DNA from 4 places in the Arthrobacter sp. HLT1-20 genome. Region 2 is predicted to be linked to each of the others. Evidence: riboswitches for the same ligand, from Rfam matches in the RefSeq annotation. Region 2 holds a riboswitch; each other region holds the start of a gene.

Evidence for each region. A riboswitch is a leader RNA that binds a small molecule or an ion and turns the genes downstream of it on or off. The one in region 2 is predicted to bind S-adenosylmethionine.
Region 1: it holds a riboswitch for S-adenosylmethionine, as region 2 does, so the genes downstream of both, ACX80Q_RS15065 (aminotransferase class V-fold PLP-dependent enzyme) here and ACX80Q_RS14665 (hypothetical protein) in region 2, are expected to answer to the same signal.
Region 3: it holds a riboswitch for S-adenosylmethionine, as region 2 does, so the genes downstream of both, ACX80Q_RS02335 (DUF1737 domain-containing protein) here and ACX80Q_RS14665 (hypothetical protein) in region 2, are expected to answer to the same signal.
Region 4: it holds a riboswitch for S-adenosylmethionine, as region 2 does, so the genes downstream of both, ACX80Q_RS11820 (bifunctional o-acetylhomoserine/o-acetylserine sulfhydrylase) here and ACX80Q_RS14665 (hypothetical protein) in region 2, are expected to answer to the same signal.

What each region holds. Positions count from the first base shown of each region.
Region 1 is NZ_JBTNDR010000033.1:12,462-20,139, forward strand. Features, by position in the region: gene rsgA (ribosome small subunit-dependent GTPase A) at 1-503, shown strand, start outside; gene hisN (histidinol-phosphatase) at 672-1,487, shown strand; SAM riboswitch class IV at 1,669-1,782, shown strand; gene ACX80Q_RS15065 (aminotransferase class V-fold PLP-dependent enzyme) at 1,826-3,235, shown strand; gene ACX80Q_RS15070 (class I SAM-dependent methyltransferase) at 3,301-4,074, shown strand; gene ACX80Q_RS15075 (metal-dependent transcriptional regulator) at 4,156-4,917, shown strand; gene ACX80Q_RS15080 (hypothetical protein) at 5,135-5,404, shown strand; gene ACX80Q_RS15085 (amino acid adenylation domain-containing protein) at 5,479-7,678, shown strand, end outside.
Region 2 is NZ_JBTNDR010000031.1:28,691-36,368, reverse strand. Features, by position in the region: gene speB (agmatinase) at 1-128, opposite strand, end outside; gene ACX80Q_RS14680 (APC family permease) at 407-2,386, shown strand; gene ACX80Q_RS14675 (helix-turn-helix domain-containing protein) at 2,383-2,970, opposite strand; gene ACX80Q_RS14670 (sodium:solute symporter family protein) at 3,168-4,649, shown strand; SAM riboswitch class IV at 4,819-4,932, shown strand; gene ACX80Q_RS14665 (hypothetical protein) at 4,946-5,233, shown strand; gene ACX80Q_RS14660 (biotin/lipoyl-containing protein) at 5,249-5,476, opposite strand; gene ACX80Q_RS14655 (VIT1/CCC1 transporter family protein) at 5,684-6,775, shown strand; gene ACX80Q_RS14650 (LOG family protein) at 6,857-7,678, opposite strand, start outside.
Region 3 is NZ_JBTNDR010000002.1:226,308-233,985, reverse strand. Features, by position in the region: gene ACX80Q_RS02345 (O-succinylhomoserine sulfhydrylase) at 1-1,069, opposite strand, end outside; gene ACX80Q_RS02340 (rhodanese-like domain-containing protein) at 1,141-1,533, opposite strand; gene ACX80Q_RS02335 (DUF1737 domain-containing protein) at 1,530-1,790, opposite strand; SAM riboswitch class IV at 1,876-1,996, opposite strand; gene ACX80Q_RS02330 (Pr6Pr family membrane protein) at 2,110-2,757, shown strand; gene ACX80Q_RS02325 (aminodeoxychorismate lyase) at 2,786-3,685, opposite strand; gene ACX80Q_RS02320 (HdeD family acid-resistance protein) at 3,696-4,307, opposite strand; gene cls (cardiolipin synthase) at 4,463-5,941, shown strand; gene ACX80Q_RS02310 (chorismate-binding protein) at 6,025-7,678, opposite strand, start outside.
Region 4 is NZ_JBTNDR010000020.1:14,553-22,230, forward strand. Features, by position in the region: gene ACX80Q_RS11800 (phosphoglycerate mutase family protein) at 1-666, opposite strand, end outside; gene ACX80Q_RS11805 (CPBP family intramembrane glutamic endopeptidase) at 725-1,579, shown strand; gene ACX80Q_RS11810 (VOC family protein) at 1,816-2,454, opposite strand; gene ACX80Q_RS11815 (Tex family protein) at 2,568-5,057, shown strand; SAM riboswitch class IV at 5,240-5,356, shown strand; gene ACX80Q_RS11820 (bifunctional o-acetylhomoserine/o-acetylserine sulfhydrylase) at 5,434-6,750, shown strand; gene metX (homoserine O-acetyltransferase MetX) at 6,819-7,678, shown strand, end outside.

The DNA of each region.
Region 1 (7,678 bases), on a different contig from region 2:
CGGCCCTGTTGGCCGGCGGCGCCGTGGAGCAGCTGCACAGCTACCTCGACGGCAAGGTCAGCGTCATGGTGGGCCACTCCGGTGTGGGCAAATCCACCATGGTGAACGCCTTGACGGGTTCGCGGCGGGCCACGGGCGGCGTCAACGCTGTCACGGGCCGTGGGCGCCACACGTCCTCGTCGGCGCTTGCTCTGCGCATCGAGGACGGCAAACCCGGCTCCTGGATCATCGACACCCCCGGCATCCGTTCCTTCGGGCTGGCCCATGTGAACCCGGACCGGATCCTGCAGGCCTTCCCGGACCTGCAGCCCGGCACCGACGACTGCGAACGTGGTTGCAAGCATGACACTGCCGCAGTGAACTGCGGACTGGACCCCTATGTGGCCGCCGGGCTCGCGGGCGACGCCGGAGCCGCCCGCCTTGCCTCGCTGCGCCGCCTACTAGGCACCAGCGACAGGACAGAGGGCCGCGCTGCCGAGAAGGAACTGGGCATCATCGAGTAATCCCCACCTGGTTCGACGCCTGCGCACCCTACCCGGCCTATGTGGCGCCACTCTTGAAGTGGCGCCACATTCGTCAACAACCACGCGTAGGCGTACAACCGAGCATCATCAGCGGGCCCGAGGGCGTCGGAACCGGTGTTTGGCCCAAACCGCGATAGCGTGATGTACATGACGATTGAACCCCAGACGTACAACGACGACCTCCGCCTGGCCCATGTTCTGGCGGACAGCGTGGATTCGCTGACCATGGCCCGTTTCAAGGCCCTTGACCTGGAAATTGAGACGAAGCCGGACCTGACGCCCGTAACGGATGCCGACAAGGCCGCCGAGGAGTCGATCCGCAGCCAGCTGGCCCGGGTCCGTCCGCGCGATGCCGTGCTGGGCGAGGAGTTTGGCAGCACGGGCCATGGAACGCGGCGCTGGATCATCGACCCCATTGATGGCACCAAGAACTTTGTGCGCGGCGTGCCTGTCTGGGCCACGCTGATTGCCCTCGTGGATGAAGGCCGTCCCGTGGTGGGCTTGGTCAGCGCCCCCGCCCTGGGCAAACGGTGGTGGGCTGCCGAGGGAACCGGCGCGTACATGGGCAAGTCCCTGGCCGCGGCCACCCGCATTCGCGTCTCCAATGTTGCCGAGCTCAAGGACGCCTCACTGTCCTACTCATCGCTGAGCGGTTGGGCCGAGCGGGGCAACCGCGATGAGTTCATTGCCCTGACCGACGACGTCTGGCGCACCCGTGCGTACGGCGATTTCTGGTCATACTGCATGGTGGCCGAGGGCAGCGTGGACATTGCCTGCGAGCCCGAACTCAACCTGTACGACATGGCCGCCCTGGTGCCGATCGTGACGGAGGCTGGCGGCCGCTTTACCTCCCTGGAGGGCGCTGACGGCCCCTTTGGCGGCAACGCCCTAGCCACAAATTCCATCCTGCACACAGAGGTTTTGCAGCGCCTGAATCCCAATTGGGATGACCTGCTGGGCTGATCCAAGGCATTTGGCTCAAGCGTATTAAGTACGACGGCGGCTTCCGCCGTCGTTCTTTTTGCCCGCCTCCCGCTGGCCTGCAGGCAGCCTCCGGGCAGCCTCCGGGCAGCCCGGCGGTAACGCTGCGTTCATGACGTAACAAATGCGGGAAGCAATTTCTTGGGCTAATCTTTTTGGCATAGGTCACGAGTGCCAGCGCTAAACCCCGGTTTGCTGGCCGGCAACCCTCCTTTCGCGGCGGGGTGCCCCGGGTGACGACCTGGCCAGGCCGGAGCGGTCATGGCAAGCGCGGACTCCTTGGCTCCTCCAAGGGTCCAAAGGTGTCAAAGGAATTACCCATGAGCTACGCCCTTTTGGAAAAAACTTCCCTCGCAGAGTCCCCTCTTCTGCCCGTGGTGGGCCAGGAATTGGCCGCCCCCCTGATCCAGGGCGGGCATGTGCGCTACGCCAACCTCGACTACGCCGCCTCAGCCCCTGCCATTGAGGAAGTTGCCGCCCACCTGAACGAGGTCCTGCCGTACTACGCCAGCGTGCACCGCGGCGCAGGGTTTGCCTCCCAGGTCAGCACCTCCGTGTACGAAAATGCCCGCAGAATTGTGGCCAGCTTTGTGGGCGCCCGTCCCGATGACACAGTCATTTTCACGCGCCACACAACGGATTCCCTGAACCTTTTGGCCGGCTGTGTGCAAAGCATCCTGACCCAGAGGGGCTTCACCGAGGGCCGCTCCAACGCCCACGGCGAGGTCCTATACCTGGACATCGAACACCACGCCAACCTGTTGCCGTGGCAGGCACTGCCCCACCGTTCGGTGGTGGCCGCGGATTCCATCGCAGCAACCCTGGCCCGCGTGGAGACCCAGTTGCGGGCCGGAAACGTGCTCTTGCTGGCCGTCACGGGCGCCTCCAATGTCACCGGCGAGGTGCTGCCGGTCAACGAGCTGGCAGCCCTGGCCCACCACTATGGGGCCCGTATTGTGGTTGATGCGGCGCAGCTGGCCCCGCACCGCCGGATTGATCTGGCGGCCAGCGGCATCGACTACCTGGCCTTCTCCGGCCACAAGCTGTACGCCCCCTTCGGCTCGGGTGTCCTGGTTGGCCGTGCGGACTGGCTCGACGCCGGCAAGCCGCATTTGGCCGGCGGCGGGGCCGTGCGTGAAGTCCGGCTCGAATCAACCAGCTGGAGTGACGGCCCGGCACGCCACGAGGCCGGCTCCCCCAACGTGCTGGGCGCCGCCACCCTGGCCAAAGCGGCCGCAGCCCTGGCGGCGCTCGACGCACACGACTGGCACAGCCACGAGCAGCAGCTGCGCGGGCATCTGGTGGCCGGTTTCGCCGCGATTGAGGGCGTCAACGTCCATTCGCTGTTCACCGATTCCGCGGACTACCCGGAGTGCGGCAGCATCGGCGTGGTGAACTTTTCCGTCACCGGGTACGACGCCGGTTTGGTCGCCGCGTACTTGTCGGCCGAGCACGGCGTGGGCGTGCGCGACGGCAAGTTTTGCGCGCACCCGCTGTTGAACCGTTTGGGTTTGCCCTCGGGTTCATTGCGCGCCAGCTTTGGCGTGGGGTCCCGGCTTGAGGACGCGCAGCGCCTGATCAACGGCGTGGCCGCCCTGCTGCGCGACGGCCTCGGCTGGGACTACGTGGTTGACGCCGGCCGTTGGGTCCCCGCCAACGATAACCGCGAGTACCCGCACTGGGCTCCAAACACCCCGGGCACCGCCGGCGCAGCCCCCTGCAACACCTGAGCCACGCACCCGCTCCCCCGGGGTAAAGTTGAACGGGCAAAACGGCACAACTTTATGGGAGCACCATGGCAGGGGTAGGCGGACCGGTCTTCGACGAGGAGCGGCGCAAACATATGGCTGCGGCATTTCTGGAGGGCGGAAGCCATTACCACCAGGTCCGCCCCAGCTACCCCGGCGATTCCCTTGACTGGTTGATCGCCGGCTCCCCCCGCCCCATCCGGGACGCCCTCGATGTGGGCGCCGGAACGGGGAAGTATACTCAGTTGCTGGCCCGGCACGGGTGGACGCTGACGGCGGTGGACCCTTCGGCTGACATGCTGGCCCAATTGGCCGCCGAGTTGCCCCACGCCACCACCATGGTGGGCACGGCCGAACACCTGGAGCTGCCGGCCGGATCCATGGACCTGGCTGTGGTGGCGCAGGCCTGGCACTGGTGCGACCCCATCGCTGCCAGCACCGAGATTGCCCGCACGCTTCGCCCCGGCGGCAGCTTGGGCTTAATCTGGAACCAGCTCGACGTCGGCATCCCCTGGGTTCACCGGCTGGCACGGATCATGCACGCCGGCGACGTCCACAAGGCTGACTTCCACCCCACCATTGGCAAGGAATTCGCCGCCCCGCAAGCGCACAACACCCGCTGGAGCCAATCGTTGACGCCGGCGGCCATCATGGAACTGGCCAAGTCCCGCAGCTACTATCTCAAGGCCGCCGACCCCATCCGCGCCAAGGTCATGGCCAATCTGAGCTGGTACCTCCTTGACCATCTGGGGCACTCCCCGGGCGAAGAGCTCGAGCTGCCCTACGTGGCCCAGACCTGGCGCACCCACAAACTCGGCTAGGCTCACCGGCCCTGCCGGGGTTTTCAACGAATGCCCAGCGGCTGACCTTCTCCGGGCGGGCCTAGCGGTAGGCTGGAATACGTGAAACAAACTGCCACCTCCTCCAGCATCGAGGACTACGTCAAGGTCATCTATGCCTACACGGAGTGGCAGGACAAACCCATCACCTCCACAGCCCTGGCCACCCGCCTGGGCGTGGCCAATTCCTCGGTTTCGGAAATGGTCCGCAAACTCAAGGACCAGGGCCTGGTGGACCACCAGCCGTACAGCCCCATCCACCTGACTGAGAGCGGCCTGTCCCTGGCGCTGTCCATGGTGCGCAGGCACCGGCTGCTGGAAACCTACCTCGTCAGCGAGCTTGGCTACACCTGGGATGAGGTGCATGACGAGGCCGAACACCTGGAGCATGCCGTGTCCGAGCACTTCATCGAGCGCATGAGCGCCAAGCTGGGCCATCCCACCCGGGACCCCCACGGTGACCCCATCCCGGACCCGGATGGCCGGATCATCATGGCCCCCTCACACCGGCTCGACGAGCTCGACGCCGGCCACAGCGGGCGTGTCAGCCGCATCAGTGACCACGACCCGGAACTGTTGCGCTACCTGGAGCAGCATGGCATTGGCCTGGATACGGCCCTGCAAGTGTTGCGGCTGCTGCCCTTCGGCGCCGGGATTGAAGTCCAAAGACTCAATGCCCCGCACGACGCCGGGCCCCTGGCCCTGGCGACCGAGGTGACGGTTTCGCTGTGGCTTTCATCGACCGGTTCACACCCCGGCTGTTCCGTGCAGGACCTGACCGGCGGCTCCCTCATGAGTCCGCACGCATCAGCGCCAGGCAGCTAGTCCGGGTGGCGCCTGGCACTGGCGCACCCTTTTCCTGAGGCGGCTAGCGGACTCTGCGGCCCTGCTCCCGCTCGCGGCTGATCGGGCGGCCCAAATCAGCTCCCCCAGCTTCTGCCCCATCCAAAGTGCTCTTGGTTCCGAATGACCTATGTTGCGCCCTGGCAATTCATTGCCGCGCAGCAACGTGAATCGTGACGAGAACACTAGGAGATAAACCATGCAGAAGTCAGCTATGCACATCGCAAAGATCACAGCCGTTGCGGCCCTTGCCCTGGGCGGATTCGCCGTGGGCGCAGGTCCTGCCAGTGCCGCCACGCAGGACCCTGCGGCACCGAGCATCAGCGCCCCGGCGTCGTCAACGTCCATTCTGGGTGGCAACTTCCTCAATGGAACTCTCATCTCCGGGCCCTTGGTGGGCGCACCCCTGATCAACGGGCCCCTGGTCTCCATCCCGTTCGGCCCCTTCCAGCTGGGCCAGTTCCAGTAGCTGGCACGCTTCCCCGCGCCCCGCATCAGCCTGCCCCGGCAGCAAGCCGGGCACATTTTCAGTTGAGAAGGCCCATGTCCCAGCACGCATATTCCCAGTCCTCAGTCAACACCGGAACCCGCCGTGAGCTGACAACGGCACAGCGGGGCATTTGGTACGCCCAAAATCTGGATCCGGAAAACCCGATGTACCAGATTGCCCAGTTCGTGGACATTCACGGCGAACTGGACGCCGAGCTGCTTGCCAAGGCTGTCCACGGCGTGATTGCCGAGACGGATGCCTTGAATGTGCGCTTCGCCGAGGACGACGGCGGCCCGCACCAACTGCTCTCGCCGTCGACGGTGCACCTTGACTTAACCGATCTGCGAGGCCAGGTGCAGGCGGAGCGTTCTACGCCGACGAGCCACGCCGTGCACGAGCGTGCCCGTGGTCTGATGGATGAAGATCTGGCCACGGCGCGCAATATGGCCCACGACTCCCTCCTCCGCGTGGAGCTGTTTCGGATCGAAGACCACCGGTACCTGTTTTACCAGCGCGTCCACCATGTGATGCTTGACGGCTATTCCGCAGTGCTGGTCCTCCAACGAATCGCCCAGCTCTATAACGAGCTGCTGGCCCACGGCACCGAGGCAGAGGCACTGGAAAGTTCCGCGAAGTTCCCGTCGCTGGATTCGTTGCTGTCCGAGGAGGCCGCCTACGTGGATTCCCGCAATGCTGACGCGGATCAAGATTTCTGGCAGGCCACCCTTGCCGAAACAGCAGCGGCGCCCGGACTGGCCGAACGCCCCAGCGGCAATGCCAGGCGGCTCATCCGCCTGGCAGCAGCCCTGCCGGCGGACATTGCATCCGGACTGGCCGAGGGCCCCTCCACCGCCCCGGCCGTCATTCTTGCCTCGGCGGCAATTTACCTGCACAAGATGACGGCCGAGCGGCATATCAGCCTGGCCTTGCCCGTCACCGCCCGCCGGGGCGCGCTGGCAAAGTCTGTGCCCTCGATGCTGTCCAACGTTGTTCCCGTGCGCTTTGAAGTATCGCCCGAGGACACCGTGCGCAGCACTGTCATGTGCGCCGGCACCGCGCTGCGCAACGCCTTGATCCACCAGCGTTTCCGGCTGGAAAGCCTCACCTCCCGCGCCGCGTACAGTGGGCCCTCCCTCAACATCCTGCCCATGTTAGATGGCATCGATTTTGGTGCCGCCACAGGCTCCGTGACAGTACTTTCCACCGGGCCCATCGATGACTTGTCCATAGTGATCCATGGCCTGGCGCCCGGACAGGCTTTCGCCAGCGGCGCCCAACCCGTGACCATCCAGTTTGAAGCCAATGCCGAGCTGTACAGTCTCGATGCGGTGGCAACACACTTGCAGCGTTTCACCCTCCTGCTCGGGAAGATCATTGCCGATCTCGATGCAACGGTTGCCGCGCTGACAGTCACCACGGCGGCGGAGCAGCGTGAACAGTTGGCGCTGGGCAGTGCGGACTTCCTGAGCTTGCCGGCGCACACTGTCGCGGAAGAATTCGAAGCCCGTGCAGGCGCCACGCCTTCCGCCCGCGCCCTGGTGGCAGCGGACGGCGAACTCACCTTTGCCGAACTGGATCACCGTTCCAACCAGCTGGCGCACTACCTGCGCGGCCGTGGCGCCCGGGCCGGCACCTCGGTGGCCGTGCGTTTGGGGCGCAGCACCCTGTTGGCTGTGGCCATCCTGGCAATCTTGAAGTCCGGTGCCGCGTATGTTCCGATCGACCCTGACTACCCCGAGGGCCGGGTGCAGGGAATGTTGGAGGATGCCGGGCCGCTCCTGCTGCTCACCACGGCGGCGTTCACCGAGCAGCAACGCCAGCACCATCCAGCCAGCCCGGTTCCCGAGGTCCGACTCGACTCCGAGACGGTGGCGGCAACACTTCGCGGATTGCCGGTGCACCGTCCACAAACACTGGCAGCCGGCCAACATGACCTCGCCTATATCATCTTCACCTCCGGCTCCACCGGCCGGCCCAAGGCCGTGGGCGTGGAACACCGGGCCCTGCTGAACCTGTTCATCTCACACCGCACGGACATCTTTGGCCCGGCGCAGGAACGGCTAGGACGCACCCTGCGCGTGGCGCACACGGCGGGCCTGTCCTTTGACGCCTCGTGGGACCCGATCCTGTGGCTCGTGGCCGGGCATGAACTGCATCTGGTGGACGACCTCACACGCCGGGACCCGCAGGCATTGACCCAGTACCTGGCCGAACAACGGATTGACAGCATTGAAACGACCCCTTCCTTTGCCA
Region 2 (7,678 bases):
ACATCGGCCTTGGCGACCTGGTCCAGGCGCGGCAGGCGCGCGTACGTTGCGGCGCCGGCGTAGCGCGGAATCCGGGAGGAGTCGATGGGGCCTAGGTTCCCGTTGGCCTCAATACGGAGCTCTTTCATGGACATCCTCTTTTCATTCTGTACTGGTGTCATTCGCGTTTTTGCCAGGGAGTAGACGTGGGTCACATCCAAGCGGTTGTTCACCATAGTACAACTGATGTTGCCTAATGGGAACCATTTGTTTCCTCTGGGATACATTCCCCCACCTCCGGGTGTGACACGCATCCCACCGCGATCCTTACGCGTAAAGATTTCGTCAAGACCCGGGCCTTTGCTCCACCGCCGGGGCTAATCTCTATAAGCTGCCAATGAAAGGCGCCTCAACGAAAGGCCCATGCGTGACATCGCTTGCAAAAGCTCCTGCCGAACCCGGGGACAACGGGAAGCCCCGCGGCAAGGCCGCCATGCGTCAGTGGCTGCTCGAGGGCATGCCGGAAAGTTCGGGCAAACGCCAGGGACCGCACGGGCGCCCCGCCGCCGACCACAAGCGCCATTCGTGGTGGCAGGTCATGTGCCTGACGGGCCTGGACTACTTCTCCACCCTTGGCTACCAGCCAGCCATAGCCGCTCTGGCCGCTGGCGTGCTGGCACCGTTGGCCACCATTGTGCTGGTTGCTGTCACGCTGCTGGGTGCCCTGCCCGTGTACAAGCGGGTTGCCCGGGAAAGCCCGCACGGCGCCGGGTCCATCGCCATGCTCGAGCGGCTACTCCCGCGCTGGTGGGGCAAACTGTTTGTCCTGGCGCTGCTGGGCTTTGCCGCCACCGACTTCATGATCACCATTACCCTTTCCGCCGCCGACGCCACGGCGCACGTCATAGAAAACCCCTTCGCCCCAGACTTCCTGCAGGGGCACAACATAGGCATCACCCTATTCCTGATTGCCGGGCTCGCGGCCGTGTTCCTGCGCGGATTCAAGGAGGCCATGAGCATTGCCGTAGCACTTGTGGCGGTCTTCCTCACGCTCAACCTTGTGGTCATTTCGGTGGCCCTGGCCAAAGTCACCCAGAGCCCCCTACTCACAGCCGACTGGTGGGGCGCCCTGACCACCCAGCACGGTAGCCCCTTCATGGTCATTGCCGTGGCCCTGCTGGTGTTCCCGCGTCTGGCGCTGGGCCTGTCCGGCTTTGAAACGGGCGTGGCCGTGATGCCGCAGATCAAGGGCCGCTACAGCGACACGGAGAAGAATCCGGAAGGCCGCATCAAGGGCGCCCACAGGCTGCTCACCACGGCGGCACTGATCATGAGCACCTTCCTCATCACCTCCTCACTGGCCACCACCATCCTGATTCCGGCCGCCGAATTCCAGCCCGGAGGGGAGGCCAACGGGCGCGCTCTGGCGTTCCTAGCCCACGAACTCCTCGGCGAAGGCTTCGGCACCATCTACGACATCAGCACCATCGCCATCCTCTGGTTTGCCGGAGCCAGCGCCATGGCCGGCCTGTTGAACCTGGTGCCGCGCTACCTGCCCCGCTTTGGCATGGCCCCCGAATGGGCGTCCGCCGTCCGCCCCCTAGTACTGGTGTTTACCGTCATCGCCGTGGTGATCACCATTCTCTTCAAGGCCGACGTCGATGCCCAGGGAGGTGCCTACGCCACGGGCGTTCTGGTGCTCATCACTTCTGCGGCCATTGCTGTGACCCTGTCCGCCAAACGCAAGGGCGAGAAGGCGAAGGTGATTGGTTTTGGCGCAGTGTCGCTGGCGTTTATCTACACTACGGTGGCGAATTCCATTGAGCGCCCCGACGGCTTGAAGATCGCAGGGTTCTTCATTCTGGGCATTGTGGTGGTGAGCCTGCTTTCGCGGGTGCGCCGCGCCTTTGAATTGCGCGCCACCTACATCCGCATGGATGAGGCTGCCATGAACTTTGTGGCCGCCGTGGATGAAGGCACCATCCGGATCATTTCGCACGACCCCAAGACCCGCAGCGCAGCAGCCTACCGGCGCAAGCTCTCCCACGCCGCGCAGGTCAACGAGATTGGTGACCCGCGGGAGGTGCTGTTCATGGAAGTCATTGTGGATGACTCCTCAGATTTTGAAACAGCCCTGGAGGTTCGCGGCATTACCCGGCACGGCTTCAAGATCTTAGAGGTCCACTCCTCCAACGTGCCCAACACCATTGCCGCAGTCCTGCTGCACATCCGCGACGCCACGGGGCTGATCCCACACATCTACTTCCGCTGGAACGAGGGCAACCCCATCGCCAACCTGCTGAAGTTCTTGTTCATTGGCGAGGGCGAAATAGCGCCGGTCACCAGGGAGGTGCTGCGTGAGGCCGAGCCGGATCTGACGCAGCGGCCCTGGGTTCATGTGGGTTAGCTGCTGCTGGATCCGGAAGCCGCTGGAACCAGTATCCACAGCGCCTCCACCGGCTGGGCCGTGCGGTTTTCCCAGCTATGGGGTTCCCGTCCGGGGAAGGACAGCGTGTCCCCCGCCGTCAGGTCATAGGATTCTTGGGTCATGCGCAGAGTCAGCTCACCGCTGATGATGTGCAGGACATCCACGTCGCAGTCCACCGCGTAGAGTTCAGCTTCGCCACGACCGTAGGGTTCAATGGTGGCGGCAAGAATTTGCAAGCGCCGTTCGGAGCGCGATGTCAGCAGGCGCTCAACAATGCCTTCGCCACCCAGGGAGATCCGCGGGCCTTCACCTTTTCGGGTCAGGTGGGTTTCCGGCACTGCGAAGAGTTCGCCGATGGAGATCGAGAGTACCTGGCACAGTGTAACCAGTGAGGCAACACTGGGTGAGGTGAGGTCCCGCTCCACCCGGCTAAGGAATCCCTTGGTCAGCCCCGTGGCGTCGGCCACCTGCTCAATGGTCAGCCTTTGGTCTTGGCGTGCGGCCCTAATCCGTGACCCGATGGCCACGGGATTCGTGCTCGGTTCCAGGGGCAAAGCTTTCATGGCGGCTCCTCACAACACGGCCAGCCGGCAAGATTTTCAAGCGGCACATTGACTGTAACTACCATCACAGTTTAGCCTAATAGACAACAAATGTTGCTTTACGGGCAATAATTACTCGGGGCATTCCCCTACTACTTCACACACTGGAGCATCTCGTGGACTTAAACGTCGCCATAGTTGTCATATATTTGGTGGCCATGCTGGCCTTTGGTTGGTGGGGAAAATCGCGCACTAAGAATAACAGCGACTTCCTCGTCGCCGGACGCCGGCTGGGCCCCTTCCTCTACACCGGAACCATGGCCGCCGTCGTCCTCGGTGGCGCTTCCACAGTGGGAGGTGTGGGGCTTGGCTACAAGTTCGGCATCTCCGGCATGTGGCTGGTTGTGGCCATCGGTGTTGGCGTGCTCTTGCTGAGCCTGCTGTTCGCACCCACCATCCAAAAGCTCAAGATCTACACGGTCTCGCAAATGCTGAGCCTGCGCTACGGCCAGGAGACCACCAAGATCTCCGGCATCGTCATGCTGGCGTACACCATCATGATCTCGGCAACCTCCACCGGCGCCTACGCCACCATCTTTGTGGTGCTGTTCGGCTGGGACAGGTGGCTGGCCATCGCAGTGGGTGGCGCCATCGTGCTGCTGTACTCGACCATTGGCGGCATGTGGTCCATCACCTTGGCCGACCAGGTCCAGTTTGTCATCAAGACCGTGGGTATCTTCTTCCTCATGCTTCCCTTCGCCTGGAACGCAGCCGGCGGCTTGGGCGGCATCAAGGAGCGTGTTGACGCGAGCTTCTTCCAGTGGGACGGCATCGGCGTCCAGACCATCATCACGTACTTTGTGGTTTACACCCTGGGCCTTCTCATCGGCCAGGACATCTGGCAGCGCGTGTTCACCGCCCGCGACCCCCAGGTGGCCCGTTGGGGCGGCGCCACCGCCGGCATCTACTGCATCCTCTACGGTGTGGCTGGCGCCCTGATCGGTATGGCCGCCTACGTGGCTCTGCCCACCATTGACGTCGCCAACCTCGGCAAGGACGTTGTCTACGCGGAGGTCGCCACCCAGCTCCTGCCCATGGGCATCGGCGGCATCGTCATGGCCGCTGCCGTCGCCGCCATGATGTCCACAGCATCAGGCTCACTCATTGCCGCAGCAACCGTTGCCCGCAAGGATGTTGTGCCCTTCGTGGCCAGCTGGTTCGGCAAGACGATCGACACCTCCGACACCGAAAACCCGGAGCACGACGTCAACGCCAACCGTTGGTACGTGCTGATCCTGGGCGTGCTGGTCGTGTTGATCTCCATTGTTGTCAACGACGTGGTGTTCGCCCTGACCATCGCCTACGACATCCTGGTGGGCGGCCTCCTGGTTGCCATCATCGGTGGCCTGGCCTGGCGCCGCGGAACCGGCCTGGGCGCCGCCTGGTCCATGTCTGTGGGCTGCGTGGTGACAGTGGTCCTGCTGGTCCTGTACGCCACCAACGTCATCCACAGCGTTGACGGCATCTACGCCAACGAACCCATCTACTACGGCTTGGGTGCCTCGCTGCTGGTTTACGTGGTTGTCTCCCTGCTGACACCCGTCACGCCGGCCCACATCCGCAAGGCCTGGGACGACCGCCTGGCAGCCGCAGCCACGGATTCCAACCCGGAAGATGTGCCTGCGCAGCTGCAGAAGTAGCCTCCGTTTTTCCAACTGACCCGCAGAAATCGACGAAAAATGCGTTTTTGACGCGATTTTCGTCGATTTCTGCGGGTCAGTTTTGCTTTAAGGTGCGACGGCGGGGGGTGGAGGAAGGTATGACACCCCCCCCCACCCCCGTACGTTTTGGGAGTAATGTGAGGGACAGCTTCAAGAGATGCGATGCCAAGCTCCGACTGGTCGCACGCCAACCCCATGTTCACAGGGTGGCTCGGATGAGGAAGCGGCCGGCGGTGACTGGATCCGCGGGCAAGAGCAATCACAAAGGCCCCGCCATGACTTTCATCTCCGTTGCCCCTGCACAGCGCGCCAAGACCCCCACCAACCCCCACGGCATTCCGGTTCTGCCCGCCGTGGACGTGAATCTGGGCACCGTCAACTTCTTCACCCCGGCCGGGCACCGCGCCTACTTCTCCGCTGACCCAGTTCTGCTGGTGGAAGCCCTGGCGACGGCTGTTCGGCCCGCGCACTGGATCGCCGAGCTCGGAACGCTGGTGGTCACGGTGGCGCAGACGGGTTCGCGCGCTGGCCGCCGGCTGGGCTTCAAGCTCGACCGCTACTGACTGCACCCACAGGGCCTACTCGATCGTGGCGATGATGGCGCCCTGAGCCACTTCGTCACCCTCCTGGACCCGCCAGCACAAGGTGCCGGCTGAGGGGGCGTTGATCTCGGCGTCGAACTTCTCGATCGTGACCTCGGCGATGACCTGGTAGGCGACCACGGTGCTGCCGTCGGGCGCGCGCCATTGAATAAGGACGCCGCAGTCCTGCGGGTCCCCCGTCATCATCGGAAACTGGACTTCCATGCTCGACGCCGCCTTCCGGTCCGCGGCCGCACTGTGCGCCGCCGCTAAGACTAGAGCCTATGCGAGTTCGCCGGTGCGGGGAATGCCAAGAATGGCGATTGAAGTGGCGGCCACGTTGCGGCACACCTAAAATTTTTCGCTAGGGGAACCGGCCGAAAAACCGCTGAAATCCGGGCTACAGTAGGGGCTGAGCCGAGGAGATCCCCAGTGTCAACAAGCAATCCGAGCCCCGCGCAAATCAAGCGCTGGCGCCAATATCTGGCCGACGAGCGAGCCGAGGCCGCCGTCTACCGTGACCTGGCCAGTCGCCGCACCGGCGAGGAAAAAACCATCCTGACGGCCTTGGCCGCTGCCGAGGGCAGGCATGAGCAGCATTGGCTGAACCTGCTGGGCGAGCATGCCAACCCGCCCCTACGCCCGTCATTGCGCAACCAGCTCTTGGGATTGCTGGCGCGGCGTTTTGGCTCGGTGTTTGTCTTAGCACTGGCCCAACGGGCTGAGTCCAGATCCCCCTACGCCACCGACGCCGACGCCACGGACGCCATGGCAGCCGATGAATCCATCCACGAAGAGGTCATTCGGGGCTTGGCCGCCCGTGGCCGCAACAGGCTTTCCGGTTCCTTCCGGGCAGCCGTTTTTGGTGCCAACGACGGCCTTGTCAGTAACCTTTCCCTGGTCATGGGCATGGCCGCCACCGGTGTGGGCAGCCAGGTGGTGTTGTTCAGCGGCATTGCCGGCCTGCTGGCTGGAGCCTTGTCCATGGGTGCCGGGGAATTTGTTTCGGTTCGCTCCCAACGCGAGTTGCTGGATGCCTCCCAGCCCACCCAGATCACACTCTCCGCCGCCGCTTCGCTGGACCTGGAAAACAATGAACTGGTGCTGGTCTACCTGGCCCGCGGCATGTCCCGCGAAGTGGCCGAGCACAGGGCCGCCGAACGCATGGGCCAGTTCAGCTGCGACTGCGATCCCAGCTTGTCACTGCAGCCCGATCAGTTTGAAGCGGCCGACAGCCACGAAACCCTGGGCACCGCCTGGGGAGCCGCCGGATCCAGTTTCTGCTTCTTTGCCTCCGGAGCCATCATCCCCATCCTGCCGTTCCTGTTTGGTATGACGGGCATGGGCGCCTTGGTGCTGTCCTGCGTTTTGGTGGGCATTGCGCTCCTGGGCACGGGCGCGGTGGTTGGCCTGCTGTCGGGGGCGTCGCCGCTGTGGCGTGGCCTGCGCCAGCTCGCGATCGGCATGGGCGCAGCGGCAGCAACCTACATCCTGGGACTGGTCTTCGGCACAGTTGTGGGTTAGCCTCCCTCCACAACTGGCCCGCAGAAAACGCCGAGAATCACTTCCAAACCCGCGATTTTCGGCGTTTTCTGCGGGCTACTTCTAGGTGGTGGCGAGGAGGGCGCAGGCTTCTTCCACTGAATCCACCACATGGAGCATGCCGTCCATGGCCCGCCCCTTCGCGAGGGCAGCCAACAGGGGCACGACGGGCAGCTCGTTTTCCCAGTAGCTGCGCCCCACAAGGATCATCGGGGCCACGGCGGTTTCGGCCGCATAGTAGTTTTCGCAGGCGTCCTGGAAGATCTCTTGAACGGTCCCGGCCGCCCCTGGCAGAAACACAATTCCGCCGCCCGAACGGTCGAGCAAAACGGCTTCGCGGAGGGCGTTGGTGAAGTACTTGGCAATCTTCGTGGCGAACAAGTTGGGCGGTTCGTGGCCGTAGAACCACGTGGGAATGCCTAACGTCTGGGCGCCGTCCGGATACGCCTGAACCACCGCATACGCGGCCCGGGCCCAGTCACTGACCGAGGGCCGGAAGCCGGGGACGGCAGCCAAGGAGGACAGGGCACGCGCCAGGGTCCCGGCGTCGTACGGGGAAAGATAGGCACCCAGATTCGCGGCCTCCATGGCACCGGGCCCACCGCCGGTTGCCACGAGGAAGCCGGCCCGGCTCAGCGCGCGCCCCAACTGCGCAGCCTGCGCGTACTGGGCGCTCCCCCGCGCCGCCGCATGGCCGCCCATGACGCCCACTACCGGCTGGTCCTGACGCCCCAGAAATTCGTCAAGGGCGTCGGAAATGGCGTGGTCATGCATGGCCGTGGCAAGGGTGGCGTGCAGGGCGGGCGCATGGCCGGCCTGCATGCTCCACTGGTAAATCCGGGCGTCCGGCACGCTTTCATACTGTGCCGCAGCGATCCCCTCGAA
Region 3 (7,678 bases), on a different contig from region 2:
GGTGGGTGATCAGGGACTTGGCGTCGCCCAAATTATTGGAAATATCAATGATGGCCAGGGCATTGAGCAGCGCAAACGCCGCATCCTTGGTGGTTCCGGCAGCCGGCTGCGCCAATTCAAAGGTCAGCACCGTGCCACCGGCCTTCATCTGCTTCCTGGCCAACTCGTACTGCGGATGGGATGGCAGGTGCGGGTACAGCACGCGGCTCACCTGGGGCTGCCGCTCGAGGAACTCGCCCAGGACCAGGGCGTTGTTGCACGAATGCGTGACGCGCAGATTCATGGTTTCCAAGCCCTTGGTCAGCACCCAGGCGTTGAACGCCGACAACGCGGGACCCGTGTGTCGCATCAAATTTTTGACGGGGCCGTCGATGAATTCCTTGCTGCCCAGGATGGCACCGCCCAGCACACGACCCTGGCCGTCAATGTGTTTGGTGCCGGAGTACACAATGATGTCCGCGCCAAAATCGCCACACCGCTGCAGCAGGGGCGTGGCGAACACGTTGTCGGCCACCACTTGTGCGCCCGCGGCATGGGCAAGATCGCACACGGCCTGCAGATCGATGATTTCCTGCATGGGGTTTGACGGGGACTCAAAGAACACGGCAGTGGTGGGCACGCTGAGGGCCTCGCGCCACTGGTCCAGATCCGGGCCGTCCACGAACACGGTTTCCACACCCCACCGCGGCAACAACTCGTTCAGGATGACAAAGCACGAGCCAAAGAGTGACCGTGAGGCAACCACCCTGTCCCCGGCCGCCAGCAAGGCGCCCAGTGCCGTGAAGACGGCGGACATGCCCGAGGCAGTGGCAAAGCAGGCTTCCTTGCCCTCGAGCAGGCGCAGGCGTTCCTGGAATGTTGCCACGGACGGGTTGCCGTAGCGGGAGTACACAAACCGGTCCACCTCGCCGGTGAAGGCTTGCTCGGCGGCCTCTGCCGATTCGTACACGAAGCCCGAGTTCAGGAACAGGGCCTCGGAGGTTTCGGAGAAGTTGCTGCGGTCAAGCCCGCCGCGCACGGCCTGGGTGTCCTGCGCCCAGGTGGCGGCGTGCTCGTTAAAGTTGCTCAATGACTTACCTTTTTCGCTGGTCTTGCGGTGGTGACTGACTGACGTTCGACGGCGGCCTGGCCGTTGCGTTGTTAGCGCCAGGGCAGGCTGCGGTTCTTCCAGCCGTTGATGACCCGGTCGCCATTGGCGTCCGGCTCACCCTCAAAGCCCTCCAGGACGTTGTAGGCCGTGTACCCGGCTGCCGTGGCGGCGTTGGCCGCAGCAATGGAACGTGCGCCGGAGCGGCACAGCACCACCAGCGGTTTTTCCGTGGGCACAGCCGCCAACAGCTGCGCCAGGAAATCCGGGTTGTTGTGTCCGCTGTCTAGGTTCCACTGGATGAAGACGGGCTCAAAATTCAGCGTCGAGGTGTCCGGGACGCCAATGTGCGCCCATTCCCCTTGGGTGCGGACGTCAAGGAGCACAGCTCCCGCTGCCAGATGCTCCCATGCTGTGGCCGGGGCCAGGTCTCCCGCGTAGCTCATGCGATGCCCTCGCCGTCGAACTCCAGCTCGGCGTCCAGCTCATCCACGGCCGTGGCAACTGCTGCATCACTGATGGCGATGGCCTGCGGGAGGATCACGGCCTGGGCGCAGATGACTGCGGTGCCGTCGAAGGTGACGGCCGGTCCGCCGTGCAGCACGTAACCTTCGGTCAGAGCTGCTGAAATGCGCTCACAAAAGGACTTGTCATCGGGGCCGGTGATGAGCCGGTAGGGAAGGGGTGTTTCGTCCGCGGACATGTGTTCTCCTCAGTGCAAGAAAGCCAAGAAATCTGCAAGCGGGAGGCTGTGCCTCACAGGGTTGGCTGTAAAGCACGCAATGAAGTGTTCACGCTTGCAAACCTAAGGCTTGGGTAGCTGGGTTTGCCAAGTAGTCACCTGAGGCACCCCGCCGGAAAGAGGGTTGCCGGCCAGCGAGTCAGGGCTTGACGCTGGCACTCATTACTTACTTGAAAAAGTAACACATCGCCCGCGCAGCAGGCTCAAGAATGTTTCAGTGTGGCTGAACATGACGGGAGCGTTACAGCACGGCGGCCCCGCCAAGTGGCAGGATGTACGCATGACAATGACCCGCGCCTTTGCCGCCATCCGCTTTGCTTTCGGTGCCGTAACCCTGATTGCCGTGGGAACCCAGCTGGGCATCCACCTGGGCAACGGCTCCCCCTTACTGAACTTCTTCAGCTACTTCACCAATCTGGGCAACATTTTTGCCGCCGTGATGCTGCTGGTGGAGGCTGTTTTGACCTGGCGCGGGAGAGAGCTTGGGCCGCTGTGGCAGGTTTTGCGCTGCGTGTCAGTGGTATGTATGGCCCTGGTGGGCGTGGTGTTCAACACCCTGCTCAGGGATGTGGACCTTGGCTCGCTGCTGCCCTGGATCAACACCTGGCTGCACTATGTGATGCCGGTGGCCGTGGTGGCAGACTGGCTCATCCAGTCCCCGCGCAAGCCGATCCCGCTGCGTAGCCTGTGGATTGCTGTGATGTTCCCCCTGGCCTACTTGGCCTACTCGCTGATCCGCGGCGCCGTCACCGGCTGGTATGCCTACCCGTTCCTGAATCCGGCCAACGGAGGCTATGGCGCCGTAGCCGTCACCTGCCTGTTCATTGCCGTGGGATTCATTGCAGCAACTATCGTGTTGATCCTGTTGGCCAACAAATTCCGCCCGTTGGTGCCCGTCCAGTGGGAGGCAGACCGCTTAGCCGCCTAGCTGCGCAGCTGGCCGCCTCCCTGGCTGCCTAGAGTGTTGTGGCCAACAGGGCGCTGAGTTCGGCGCTGAGTTGTGCGCGGTTTTCTGCCGTACCGATCTCCGTACCGTCAATGGTGTTCACGGGGGCCAGCAGGCGCAGGCTGGAGATGAGCCAGACGGCGTCGGCATCGAGGAGGTCCGCCGGTGTGACGGGGCCATAGCCCAATTCCCAGCCAGCCTCCTTGGCTGCGGCGAAGAGCGCGCCCTGGGTGGTGCCGGGCAGAATGCCCGTGTCCAGGTGCGGGGTGATGAGCCGCTTCACGGGGACTCCGGAGTCATCGGAAATGTGTGCCAGCAACACTGACGAGGTGGGCCCCTCAAGCACCAGCTCGTCCCGGCTCGTGAAGATCACGTCGTCAGCACCCAGGCTGTGGGCGTGGCGTAGGGCGGCCATGTTCACGGCGTAGGAAAGCGTCTTGGCGCCCATGAGCAGCCAGGGGGCGCGGGCGGCAATGTCGCTGTCGTAGCCGCGCTCCAACAGGATCACTGACAGTCCGGCGTCGCGCTGCTTGGCTAGGGCCGGTGAGACGGCCGAGACCTGCACCCAGGCGGTGGGGGTGTTGCTGCCCTCCGGGCCGCGGGTGGCAATCAGCTTCACCACAGCCTGGTCCTCGGCGGGCGAGCCGCCAGCGTAAGCCGTGAGCGCCGTCGTAATGGCAGCCAGCCAGGCCTCAGCGGCCGGAATTGCCAGATCCATGGTCAGTGCAGAACCGGCGAGCCGGTCAAGATGGGCCTGGACTTTGCGCGGAACGCCGTTGATGGCCAGGAGGGACTCAAAAATCCCGTCCCCCCGTGTCACGCCTTGATCCGTTGCCAAAATGGTGGGGGATGAGGCGTCGGCCAGCCGGCCGGCGGGGTGAACGGGATCCAGAAATACCAAAACTGTCATGCAGTAGAGCTTAGCTGGCCTTCAAGATCGCCTTGCCGAAGGTGAACGCGCGGACCAGGCCAACAATGCCCAGGATGATGAGCATGATGGCGCTCATGAGCAGCAGCCACTGCGCCGTCCACACCGGAACAACCAGCACCACGATGCCCGCAAGAATGCTGAGCGCACCGAAGACGATGGCCCAGGTGCGGGTGGCTCCCTTGCCGGCTTCGGCAATGGCCACGATGCCTTCAATGATCCAGCCGATGCCCATGAAGATGACAGTGAACAGCAAAAGTGCCTCGCCGCTTGCCGCGGAGTTGCGCAGGATGATCACGCCGGCCACCAGGACCAGCAGGCCCAGGACCACGTCCAGGACGCGCAGGCCGGTGGAGAGGCCGTGGCTGAAAATACCCAGCGCCACCTTCACGCCACCGGCGATGAGGAAGTTAATGCCCAAGAAGATGGCCACCACCGCCAGGGTCTTGGTGGGCCAGAACAGCAGAACAATGCCCAAAATCAAGGCTACGGCGCCGCTGATGGCAAACGCCATGCGCAGGCCCTTGACGGCTTGTTGGGTGAGTTTGAGGGGGTCGAGGGCGAAAATATCGACGCTTACTTCGGGTTGGCTGGTGTTGCTCATGGCTGAACTTCTTTCGTCAAAACGAGAATGGAAAATCAGGCCCAGCATAGCGCCAGCAGGTTACGCCCAGGGGCAGGAACGCCCGCGCCGTCAACTACCGTTAGGCTATTGTCACTTGGCTTAGGCACTAGCCGGCTAAACCTGGGGAGGTCTGCATGATCTGGACGGCGTTTAGCCTGCCAACACCCAACGCCTGGATTTCCTTTCTGATCTTGTTGGTGGACCTGGCCATTCGCATTGTGGTGCTTGGGGTTATTCCCGGTAACCGGCGCCCCACAACGGCCATGGCGTGGCTGTTGTGCATTTTCTTCCTGCCCTATATTGGCTTGATCCTGTTCCTCATGTTCGGCAACTTCAAGCTCTCACGACGCCGGCGGGAGACTCAGGACGCCGTCAACCTGCGCATTGTGGAAGGAACGGCAGATATTGCTGCCCAGGTGCCCGAGTATGAGGGCCCTGCATGGGTGAAATCCGCCATGGAGCTGAACAGAAACTTGGGCTACTTCCCGGCGTTGGGGGGCAACTCCGTGCAGCTCATTGAGGGCTATCAGGAGTCCCTGGATGCCATGGCTGATGAGGTCAGCCGTGCCACGGAGTATGTCAACGCCGAGTTTTACATCATGAGCTCCGATGACTGCACCGACAGGCTCTTTAAGGAACTTGAGGCGGCGGCGGAGCGTGGTGTGCGGGTCCGTGTGCTCTTTGACCACATTGGCTCCCTGCGGGTGACCGGCTACGGGGACATGATCACGCGGCTGAAGGCCAGTCAGATTCAGTGGCGGCGCATGCTGCCGCTCCTGCCCGTCAAGGGCCAGTGGCGCCGGCCGGATCTGCGCAACCACCGAAAGATTCTTGTGGTGGACGGGCGGGTAGGTTTCACGGGCTCCCAAAACGTCATTGAGCCCTCCTACCGTAAGAAGAAAAATCACAAGATTGGGCGCCAGTGGGTGGAGCTCATGTCCCGTCTGGAGGGGCCCATCGTGGGCACCCTGAACGTCATGTTCGCCACCGACTGGTCCTCGGAGACCGAGGAAAACCTTGAGTCGCAGCTGGCCACTCACCATTGGGACTCCTTTGCCGGCGGCTCGCTGTGTCAGGTGGTGCCCAGCGGTCCGGGCTTCGTCACGGAGAACAACCTGCGCCTCTTCAACACTTTGCTGTACTCGGCGGAGGAACGCATCACCATCTCCAGCCCCTACTTTGTGCCCGACGATTCACTGCTCTACGCCATCACCACGGCCGCCCAGCGCGGGGTGGTGGTGGAACTGTTCGTCTCCGAACAGGGCGACCAGTTCCTTGTCCACCACGCCCAACGCTCCTACTATGAGTCACTGTTGAAGGCTGGTGTGCGGATCTACCTGTACCCCAAGCCGCTGGTGCTGCACGCCAAGCACTTCACCGTGGACTCCGACGTTGCCGTCATTGGCTCCTCCAATATGGACATGCGCAGTTTCTCCCTCAACCTTGAAGTTACCGTCATGATGATTGACCGCGAGGTGGTCCAGCAAATGCGCGCAGTGGAAGACCACTACCGGGCCATCTCACGGGAGCTGAAATTGGCGGAATGGGTCAACAGGCCCGTCCTGGCGCGCTACGTGGACAACGTGGCGCGCCTGACCGCCACGCTGCAATAACACGTTTGCTCGCCATTGTGCGGCTTGGCGGCTTGTCAGCGGTTCAGGAACCGCAGCCAAGCCGCCAACCCGCACATGAGCCGTTAAAGCGGGAAGTCGGATCCCAGGGTGGAGAGGACGCCGAAGGCCTTGGCCTGGATTTCCTGCCATTCGGCCTCGTCCACGGAGTCTGCCGTGATGGCGCCGCCGACACCCAGCGAAAGGTGGGTGCCGCCGTCGTGCGCGTCAATCAGGACCAGTGTGCGGATCACCACGGAGAGGTCCATGGCGGCGTTGAGGGAGAAGTAGCCCAGCGCGCCGGAGTAGATGCCGCGCGGCCCGGCCTCGAGGGTGTCCAGAATGGCCATGGTGCTGATTTTAGGTGCGCCCGTCATGGACCCGGCCGGGAAGGCCGCGGCCACGGCAGCGGCGCGCGAACTGCCCGGGATCAGCTGCGCCTCAATGGTGCTGACCATCTGATGCACTGTGGTGTAGCTTTCAATGGCGCACAGGCGCGGCACGCTCAAGGTGTGCGGCAGGGCAAAGCGGGAGAGATCGTTGCGCAGCAGGTCAACAATCATCACGTTCTCCGCCCTGTCCTTGACAGAGGTGGCCAAATCCGCCTTGAGCGCAGCATCCACGGCGGCGTCCGGGTCGCGACGCCGCGTGCCCTTGATGGGCTCGGCGCGCATCAGCCCGGCGGCGTCAATCCGCAGGAACCGTTCCGGGGAGGTGCTGGCGACACTGATCGAATCCAGGCGCATGAATGCCGCAAACGGGGCCGGGCTGCGTCGCCGCAGGGCAGTGTAGGCCGCAAAGGCATCCACCTTCGCGGGAGTGTGCGCCATCAATTGCGTGGTCAGGCAAACCTCGTAGGAGTTTCCGTCATGGATTTGTGCCTGGGCCGCGGCGATCATGTCCTTGTAGCGGCGCTCGCCGTCCCGGGCCACAAAGCGCGGCGCGGTGGCTGCACTGGGCGCAGCGGCGGCCTGCGGCGGGGCGGGCGCGGTGGTCAGCACGGCGTGGCGGACCAAGGCCACGTAGTTGGCAGCTTCCTCGGAGGAGGCCAGGTGGTGGGCGCCAGTCAGGGTCAAAACGTAGAGGCACTTGTCCTCATGGTCCAACACCACTGCGCGGCCCGCAAAGAGCAGCGCGGCGGTGGGCAGGACTGCGGGGTCGCCAGCCGGTGGTACGGTGTCCGCTCCACCTGTTTCGGCCTTGAGCTCGTAACCCAAATAGCCCAGCCACCCCAGGGTGAAATCTCCCGGGTAGTGGTGCGGTGCGCGGACTGCCTTGCGGCCCCAGACGGAGTCCAGCCAGTGGAAGAAGGGCCCGCGAATGCGGGTGGTCACCTGGCCGCAGCGCACTGTTGTCAGGTTTTGGTGGTAGCTGGCCAGTTGGCCAAAGCAGCCGGAGTCATCGGCCATGATGGAAAAACGGGCCCTGTTGGGCTGCGCTGCGGATACACCATCGGGTGGGGTGCCGCTTTCCGCGATGGAACTGTCCAGCCAGACGGCGTTAGTGGAGCTCCCGTACAGGGCCTGGAACAATTCTGTTCCACTGGGCAGCGCATCGATGCGCACGGCCGAAAAATCCAAGCCGCGGCGGCGTGCCAGTTCCGGGCTCAGGACATGTTCCAAGGCGGGCAGCTGGGTGAGCGCGTCAAGGACAAACTCCGGGGCACGGGCCACGCCGTGGGTGCCGTCAACCACCACGTCGGCGGCTGCTGCGCTGCCGGAATCGCCGAGCAGGGCCTCC
Region 4 (7,678 bases), on a different contig from region 2:
GTCCGGCGCGTCCAGCACCGTCGTGGACGGGTCTGCCACTGTCCATTGCGCAAAGTTGGTGTCCATGATGTATTGCTGACCCGCGCGGATGAGGGTGCGGACCTCGGCGTTTTCCGGGTTGTTCAGGGACTCAAAGTACTCCACGGACCAGTGGAACCAGCGCATGCAAAACAAGCGCATGGTCAGCCCGTGCGTCACCAGCAAGGCGTTGGGGGCGTAGTCCGGCCTGGACCAGTGCCTGAACAGGGTCTCCATGAAGGAGGACACCCTGTCGTACACATCCGAGCCCGATTCGCCCTCCCTGAACCGGTAGAAGAAATGGCCGTAGGCGTTGCGGAGTTCCTTTTGATCGGCAATCTCCGCAGGGTTCTGGAAGTTCGCCCAGTCCTGTTCGCGCAGTCGCGGTTCCTCGACTGTCCGCTCCACCAGATCGCCAAGATTCAGTGCCTCAAGGGTTTGATAGGCGCGCAGGTACGGGGAGACGTAGACGCAGACTTTCTGCCCGTCCAACTGCCGCCGCACCTTCTCCCCGGCAGCTTTGGCCTGGGCCACGCCAAGCTCGGTCAGCGGGATCCGGTAATCGGGAATCCTGTTGTACAGGGTCTGGTCAACATTGGCTGCCGACTGTCCGTGGCGGATCATGATGATCTTGCGAGGCGCGCTCATGCCCCTGATCTTATACATTCTTAGGCACAATTCACGCGGGAACGGCATGATTGCTTGTATGAGTGAATCAGTGCCCGCCATTTCCATGAACGACGCCGGACCTTCCGTCCCGGCCCCCACCGGCCAAGGTGCCGTGCCCGGCGTCGAACATCAGGCATCAGGCCATCAGGGCTGGGGCGTCAAGTCGCGGCGACGCCTGATTACCGAGGTGCTGCTGGTGCTGGGTGTTTCGGTGGGGCAGTCGGCCGTGTACTCGGTGGTGTCGCTGCTGGACAAGATGAGTCGCGCGCCCATTGCCCAGGGCACCTCGACGCTGAACGTGGTGCGCAACAACCGCGAATTCTTTGACCTCACGTACCAGCTCCTGGATATCTTCTTCGCCCTGGTGCCCGTCATGCTGGTCTTCTACCTGCTGGCCGAGCCCGGGAAGTCCGTGTTCCGGAGCATCGGGCTGGATTGGCGCCATCCCTTCCGCGACGGGCTCGGGGCGTTGGCGCTGCTGGTGGTCATCGGCGTGCCGTCACTGGGGATTTATGCGGCAGGGCGGGCGCTCGGCATCACCACCGAGATCATTCCCAGCGCCCTGAACCAGTACTGGTGGACCATCCCCGTGCTGGTGCTTTCCGCGATCCGGGCCGGTGTGCTGGAGGAGGTCATTCTCAACGGCTATTTGCTGGGCCGGCTGGAGAAGATCGGGCTCGGGCCCTGGGCCGCGATCACGCTCAGCGCCCTGCTGCGTGGCAGTTACCACCTGTATCAGGGCTTCGGCCCGTTCGTGGGCAATTTCCTGATGGGCCTGCTGTTTGGCTGGGTGTACAAAAAGTACGGCCGGGTGGCGCCGCTCGTGGTGGCCCACGCTTTGGTTGACATTGCCGCGTTCACGTTGGGCCCGGCCCTGGGCTTCGGCGGTTAGCAGGCCACCCGCCCCACCCGCCCAACTCCACCCGCCTACGCCCGCCCCGCCCTCCCCGCCCGCCCCGCCCTCCCCGCCCAACTGTGACGCACTTGTTGCTGCGGATTGCGCTTTCCGAGGCGAAATCGGTCCAACAACTGCGTCACAGATCCCGGGGGAGACGCAAACGGCACCCGCCCGCAAGGGGAGGGTGCCGGCGTCGAACAATGGAGCTGTGGGCCCAATGAACAGAAGAGCTAGATGGTGACCGGGCCGTGGGCCGTCTCGAACGTGACGGACATGATGCCGGGGGTGCCGCGCGGGGCGATCCACTCCACCGCCACGTCATCCAGCGGCGCCTCGACGGGCTCGCCCAACCATTCGGTGACGCGTTCGGCGCTGCCGGCGATGGTCAGCGAGGAGAGCTTCACGGTGGATGCACGCGCCAGCGACGGGTGCAGGGAGGGATCGCCCTCCCACTTGAGCATGTACGGCACCTGGGGATCGGCAATGAGTCCCTTGATGCCGATCTGCTGCCACACCAATTCCTGGCCGTCGGGGAACTTCCTGTTGCCGGGGACAGCGCTGCGGCCCAGGCGTTCCTCGAAGGGGGTGAGATCGTCAACGGCGACGCACCACCCCATCCAACCTCCACCGGCTGCGGAGCGCGCCTTGACGGCCTGGCCGAACGGCGCCTTGTCCGAGGCGGGGTGATTAAGGCACTCAACAATTTCCACATAATGGTGGTCGGTGAGGGGAATAATCATATTGCGGGTGCCGAAGCGCGGATGAATTCCTCCGCGCACTGCATCGACCCCGAGGGCGGTCGCGATTCGCTCCGTAGTGGCAGCCAATCCGTCTGATTCACTGGCGTAAGAAACATGATCCATTCGCATGAGTTCATCTTGGCACTTTGTGATCGACGTCTCGACTTAGTGTCGCCTAAGCCACATGGGACGTCAGATGTCAGGGGTGTTTGGCGTCCCGGCCGGTGGGGCAGAATTGGAGCGTGACTGATACTGGAAACGCCCCGCTGACCCTGCCCACCGCCGCCACCATCGCTGAGCGAATCAGCTCAGGCATTGCCGCCGAGTTGGGGGTCCGCCCTGCTCAGGTTCGTGCCGCGATTGGCCTGATGGACGACGGCGCCAGCGTCCCCTTTATTGCCCGGTACAGAAAAGAAGCCACCGGCACCCTGGATGACACGCAGCTCCGCGATCTCGAGGAGCGCCTACGGTACCTGCGCGAACTTGAGGCCCGGCGTTTGACCGTGCTGGAGACCATTCACGGGCTCGGCAAGCTGACTGCCGCGCTGCGCCGTGCCGTGGAAGATGCCGCGACCAAATCGGAATTGGAAGATCTCTACCTGCCCTACAAGTCCACGCGCAAGACCAAGGCAGATGCCGCCCGCGAGGCGGGCTTGGAGCCCCTGCTCGACGCCCTGCTGGCCGACCCTTCCCGCTTCCCTGCCGTGGAAGCGGACGCCTTTGTTGACGCCGCCCGCGGCGTTGCCTCAGCCGATGACGCCCTGGCCGGGGCACGGGCCATCCTGATTGAGCGGGCCGGCCAGGATGCTGCGCTGGTGGGTGAGCTGCGCGAGCGCCTATGGAAGACAGGCCGGCTGCGTTCCACCGTCAAGGCGGGCAAAGACGCGGCCGGGGAAAAGTTCAAGGACTACTTTGACTTCTCCCAGCCCCCGCACACGCTGCCCAGCCACCGGGTGCTGGCCCTGTTGCGCGGCGAAAAGGACGGCGTCCTGGGGCTGGATCTGGCCGAGGGTGACACCCGCGACGCCGACGCTGCCGCGCTGGCCCGGTCCCGCTACGAAAATGCCGTTGCCCACTCCTTGGGCATCACCGAATCTGGCCGCGCGGCGGATAGCTGGCTCATGACCAGCGCCCGACTGGCCTGGCGCACGCGCATCCTGACCCGCCTCTCGGTTGATCTGCGCGTGCGCCTGTTCCAAAGCGCCGAGGAGGAATCGGTGCGTGTTTTTGCCGCCAACCTCCGTGACGTGCTGCTGGCCGCACCGGCCGGAAACCGCGCAACCCTGGGCCTTGACCCGGGGCTGCGCACAGGCGTCAAGGTTGCCGTGGTGGACGGCACCGGCAAGGTTGCAGCAACGGAAACCATCTACCCGCACGCGCCCGCCCGCAAGTGGAACGAATCCCTCGCCACCTTGGTGGCCCTGGCCACCAAGCATGGCGTTGAGCTGATTGCCATTGGCAACGGCACTGCCAGCCGGGAGACGGACAAATTGGCCGCCGAACTTGTCGCCGAGCTCAAGCGCCTCAACCAGGACAGTAAGGTCATCAAGCTGGTTGTCTCCGAGGCCGGCGCCTCCGTGTATTCGGCCTCGGCGCTGGCCAGTGCCGAACTGCCCGGCATGGATGTTTCCCTACGCGGTGCCGTCTCCATTGCCCGCCGGCTGCAGGATCCGCTGGCCGAGCTGGTGAAGATCGATCCCAAATCGATCGGCGTGGGCCAGTACCAGCACGACCTCACCCCGGCCAAGCTGGAACGCTCTCTGGACGCCGTGGTTGAGGACTGCGTGAACGCGGTGGGCGTGGACCTGAACACCGCCTCGCCGGCCCTGCTGGCGAGGGTGGCCGGCGTCGGACCTCTTTTGAGTGAAAACATTGTGGCCCACAGAAACGAGCACGGCCCCTTCAACAAGCGTCGCGAGCTGCTCAAGGTGGCCCGGCTTGGACCCAAGGCGTTTGAACAATGCGCCGGATTCCTGCGCATCACCGGGGGAGCGGAGCCGTTGGACGCCTCCAGCGTGCACCCCGAGGCTTACGGCGTGGCCCGCAAGATCCTTGCCACGGTGGGCGCCACGTCAACAGAGATTTCCGCGGGCGTTGCCGCCGTGGCCGCCGTCAACCCGGCCGACTTTGTGGATGGCACCTTCGGCCTGCCCACGGTTGCCGACATTGTGGCCGAGCTGCAAAAGCCCGGCCGCGACCCCCGCCCCCGCTTCGAAACGGCCACCTTCACCGACGGCATTGAGAAGATCACCGACCTTCGCCCCGGCATGATCCTGGAGGGGACGGTCTCCAACGTGGCCGCGTTTGGCGCGTTCGTGGACATTGGCGTGCACCAGGACGGGCTGGTGCACGTCTCGGCCATGAGCAACTCCTTTGTCTCGGACCCGCACGCGGTGGTTAAATCGGGCCAGGTGGTGCGTGTGAAGGTCCTGGAGGTGGAGCCGGAGCGCAAGCGCATCTCGCTCACCCTGCGACTGGATGACGCCGCTTCTGATGCCAACGCAGGGGGCAAGCGCGACGCCGGCTCCCGCCCTTCCGGTGTCCGTGCCTCCGGGCGGCCCGCACCCAGCGGCGGCGAGCAGTCCCGGACTGGGGGAGCCCAACCTGGCCCCCAGGGGCAAGGCGCCCAGGGACGAGGCGGCGACCGTGCCGGACGCCCCGCAACTCCTCCGCCGTCGGCAAACACGGCCATGGCCGAGGCTTTGCGCCGCGCGGGCCTTCTTGCCCCGTGACTACGCACATAACGCCCTCTCAGCACGTTGAGAGGGCGTTATCTGCGTAGTCACCGCGGCCGGATTTCTCATAAGTTCAGCTGGTGCCACTTTTTGGCGCAAATTTCAAGCACATGTTCGGCCAAGGTCATAAACTCGTCACAATCTTGCGGCGCATGAACGGATCTTCCACACTGGATGTAGGTCATGAGTGTCAGCGACAAGCCCCGGCTCGCTGACCGGCAACCCTCCTTCCGCGGTGGGGTGCCCCGGGTGAAGACCTGGCACTGAGCCGCCCGGTTCCAGTGCAAGCGCGGGCCATCGAGTCTAAGGCCCTTCACGCATGCTGCGTCGGAGGGTTTTTTGGCGCAGGCCTCTAGTGTGAAGGAACTCAACCATGAGCAACGGTTGGTCATTTGAAACCCGTCAGATCCACGTAGGCCAGGAGCCGGACGTCACCACAGGTGCACGCGCCCTGCCCATCTACCAGACAACATCGTTTGTTTTCCCCTCCGCCGAAAGCGCAGCCGCACGGTTTGCCCTGGCTGAACTGGAGCCGATCTACACCCGCATCGGCAACCCCACCCAGGACGCCGTCGAACAGCGCATTGCCAGCTTGGAAGGCGGCGTGGCGGCACTGCTGCTCGCCTCCGGCCAGGCAGCAACCACGTTCGCCATCTTGAACCTGGCGGAGGCCGGCGATCACATTGTTTCCAGCCCCAGCATCTACGGCGGCACGTACAACTTGTTCGCGCACAGCCTGAAGAAGCTCGGCATTGAGGTCACGTTCGTCTCCGACCCCGACAACCTGGACGAATGGCGCGCTGCCGTCCGCCCCAACACCAAGGCATTCTTTGGCGAGGTTGTCTCCAACCCGCGCCAGGACGTCCTGGACATTGAGAACATCAGCGCCATTGCCCACGAGGCCGGCGTGCCGTTGCTGGTGGACAACACCTTGGCGACTCCGTACCTGATCCGCCCGCTGGAATGGGGTGCCGACATTGTCATCCACTCCGCCACCAAGTACCTGGGCGGCCACGGCAGCGCCATCGCGGGCGTGATTGTCGACGGCGGCAAGTTCGACTTCGCCACCAACCCGGAGAAATTCCCCGGCTTCAACACCCCGGATGTCACCTACAACGGCCTGGTGTACGCCCGCGACTTGGGTGTTGGCAGCGCGCTCGGTGCCAACTTGGCCTACATCCTCAAGGCTCGCGTGCAGCTGCTGCGCGACCTCGGCTCGGCCGTGGCACCGTTCAACGCCTTCCTCATTGCCCAGGGCATCGAGACGCTCAGCCTGCGTGTGGAGCGCCATGTCAGCAACGCGGTTGCCGTTGCAGAATGGCTTGAGCAGAACGAGAACGTGGACGCCGTGGCCTACGCGGGAATCCCCTCCAGCCCCTGGTTTGAGCGTGGCCGCAAGTACGGTCCCAAGGGCACCGGCGCCGTCATCGCCTTTGACATCAAGGGCGGTGCCGAAGCTGGCAAGCGCTTTGTTGATGGTTTGGAACTGCACTCACACGTGGCCAACATTGGCGACGTGCGCTCCCTGGTCATCCACCCGGCGTCGACCACGCATGCGCAGCTTTCACCGGAGCAGCAGCTGGCTGCCGGCGTGCGCCCCGGACTGGTCCGCCTCTCCGTAGGCATTGAGAACATCGCAGACATCCTTGCCGACCTCGAAGCCGGATTCCGCGCAGCAAAATTAGCGTGATCGCCGTGGAACGCACGGAGGAAAACAGCGTTTTGGCGCCGGGCTTTGCCTCCGTGGAGGCCACACCCGTGGGAGAGGAATTCTCCGCAGCCGTGGGCCAGGGCGGCGGTGTGCTGCGCTCTCTTGAGATCGGCGCACTGCCCTTGGAAGCCGGGGGATCACTGCCTTCGGTCACCATGGCCTTTGAATGCTGGGGCACGCTGAATGAGGCGGGCGACAATGCCGTCCTCATCCAGCACGCCCTGACCGGCAGCACCCACGTGAGTCGCGGCGAATCCGAGGAAGACGGCTGGTGGGAAGGCCTGGTGGGCCCCGGGGAAGTCATCGACACCAACAAGTACTTTGTGGTGTGCGCCAACATGCTCGGCGGCTGCTACGGCACCACCGGCCCCTCCAGCATCGCCGGCGACGGCAAGCCGTACGGTTCCCGCTTCCCCTTCGTCACCATCCGGGACTCGGTCCACGCCGAGGCGCGCCTGGCCGACAAGCTGGGCGTGAAGCTGTGGCACGCCGTCATTGGCGGTTCCATGGGCGGTGCACGTGCCCTGGAGTGGGCGGCGAGTTACCCGGAGCGGGTGCAGCGCTGCGCCGTGGTGGCGGCTTGCGCTGCCAGCACGGCTGAGCAAATCGCCTTTGCCCAGACGCAGACCCTCGCCATCCGCCAAGACCCCAACTTTGCCGGCGGGGATTATTACGACGGCGCAGCCCCCACCTCGGGCTTGGGACTGGCCCGGCGGATTGCCCACATCAACTACCGCTCGGAAACTGAGATGGAGTCACGCTTTGGTCGCCAGGCCCAAGGTGGCGAGGACACCATCAGCCACGGCCGCCTGGCGGCATTGGGTGCACCAGGCAACAGGTACCAGGTGGAGAGCTACCTTGACCACCAGGCACGCAAATTGGTGGGACGCTTTGATGCCAACAGCTA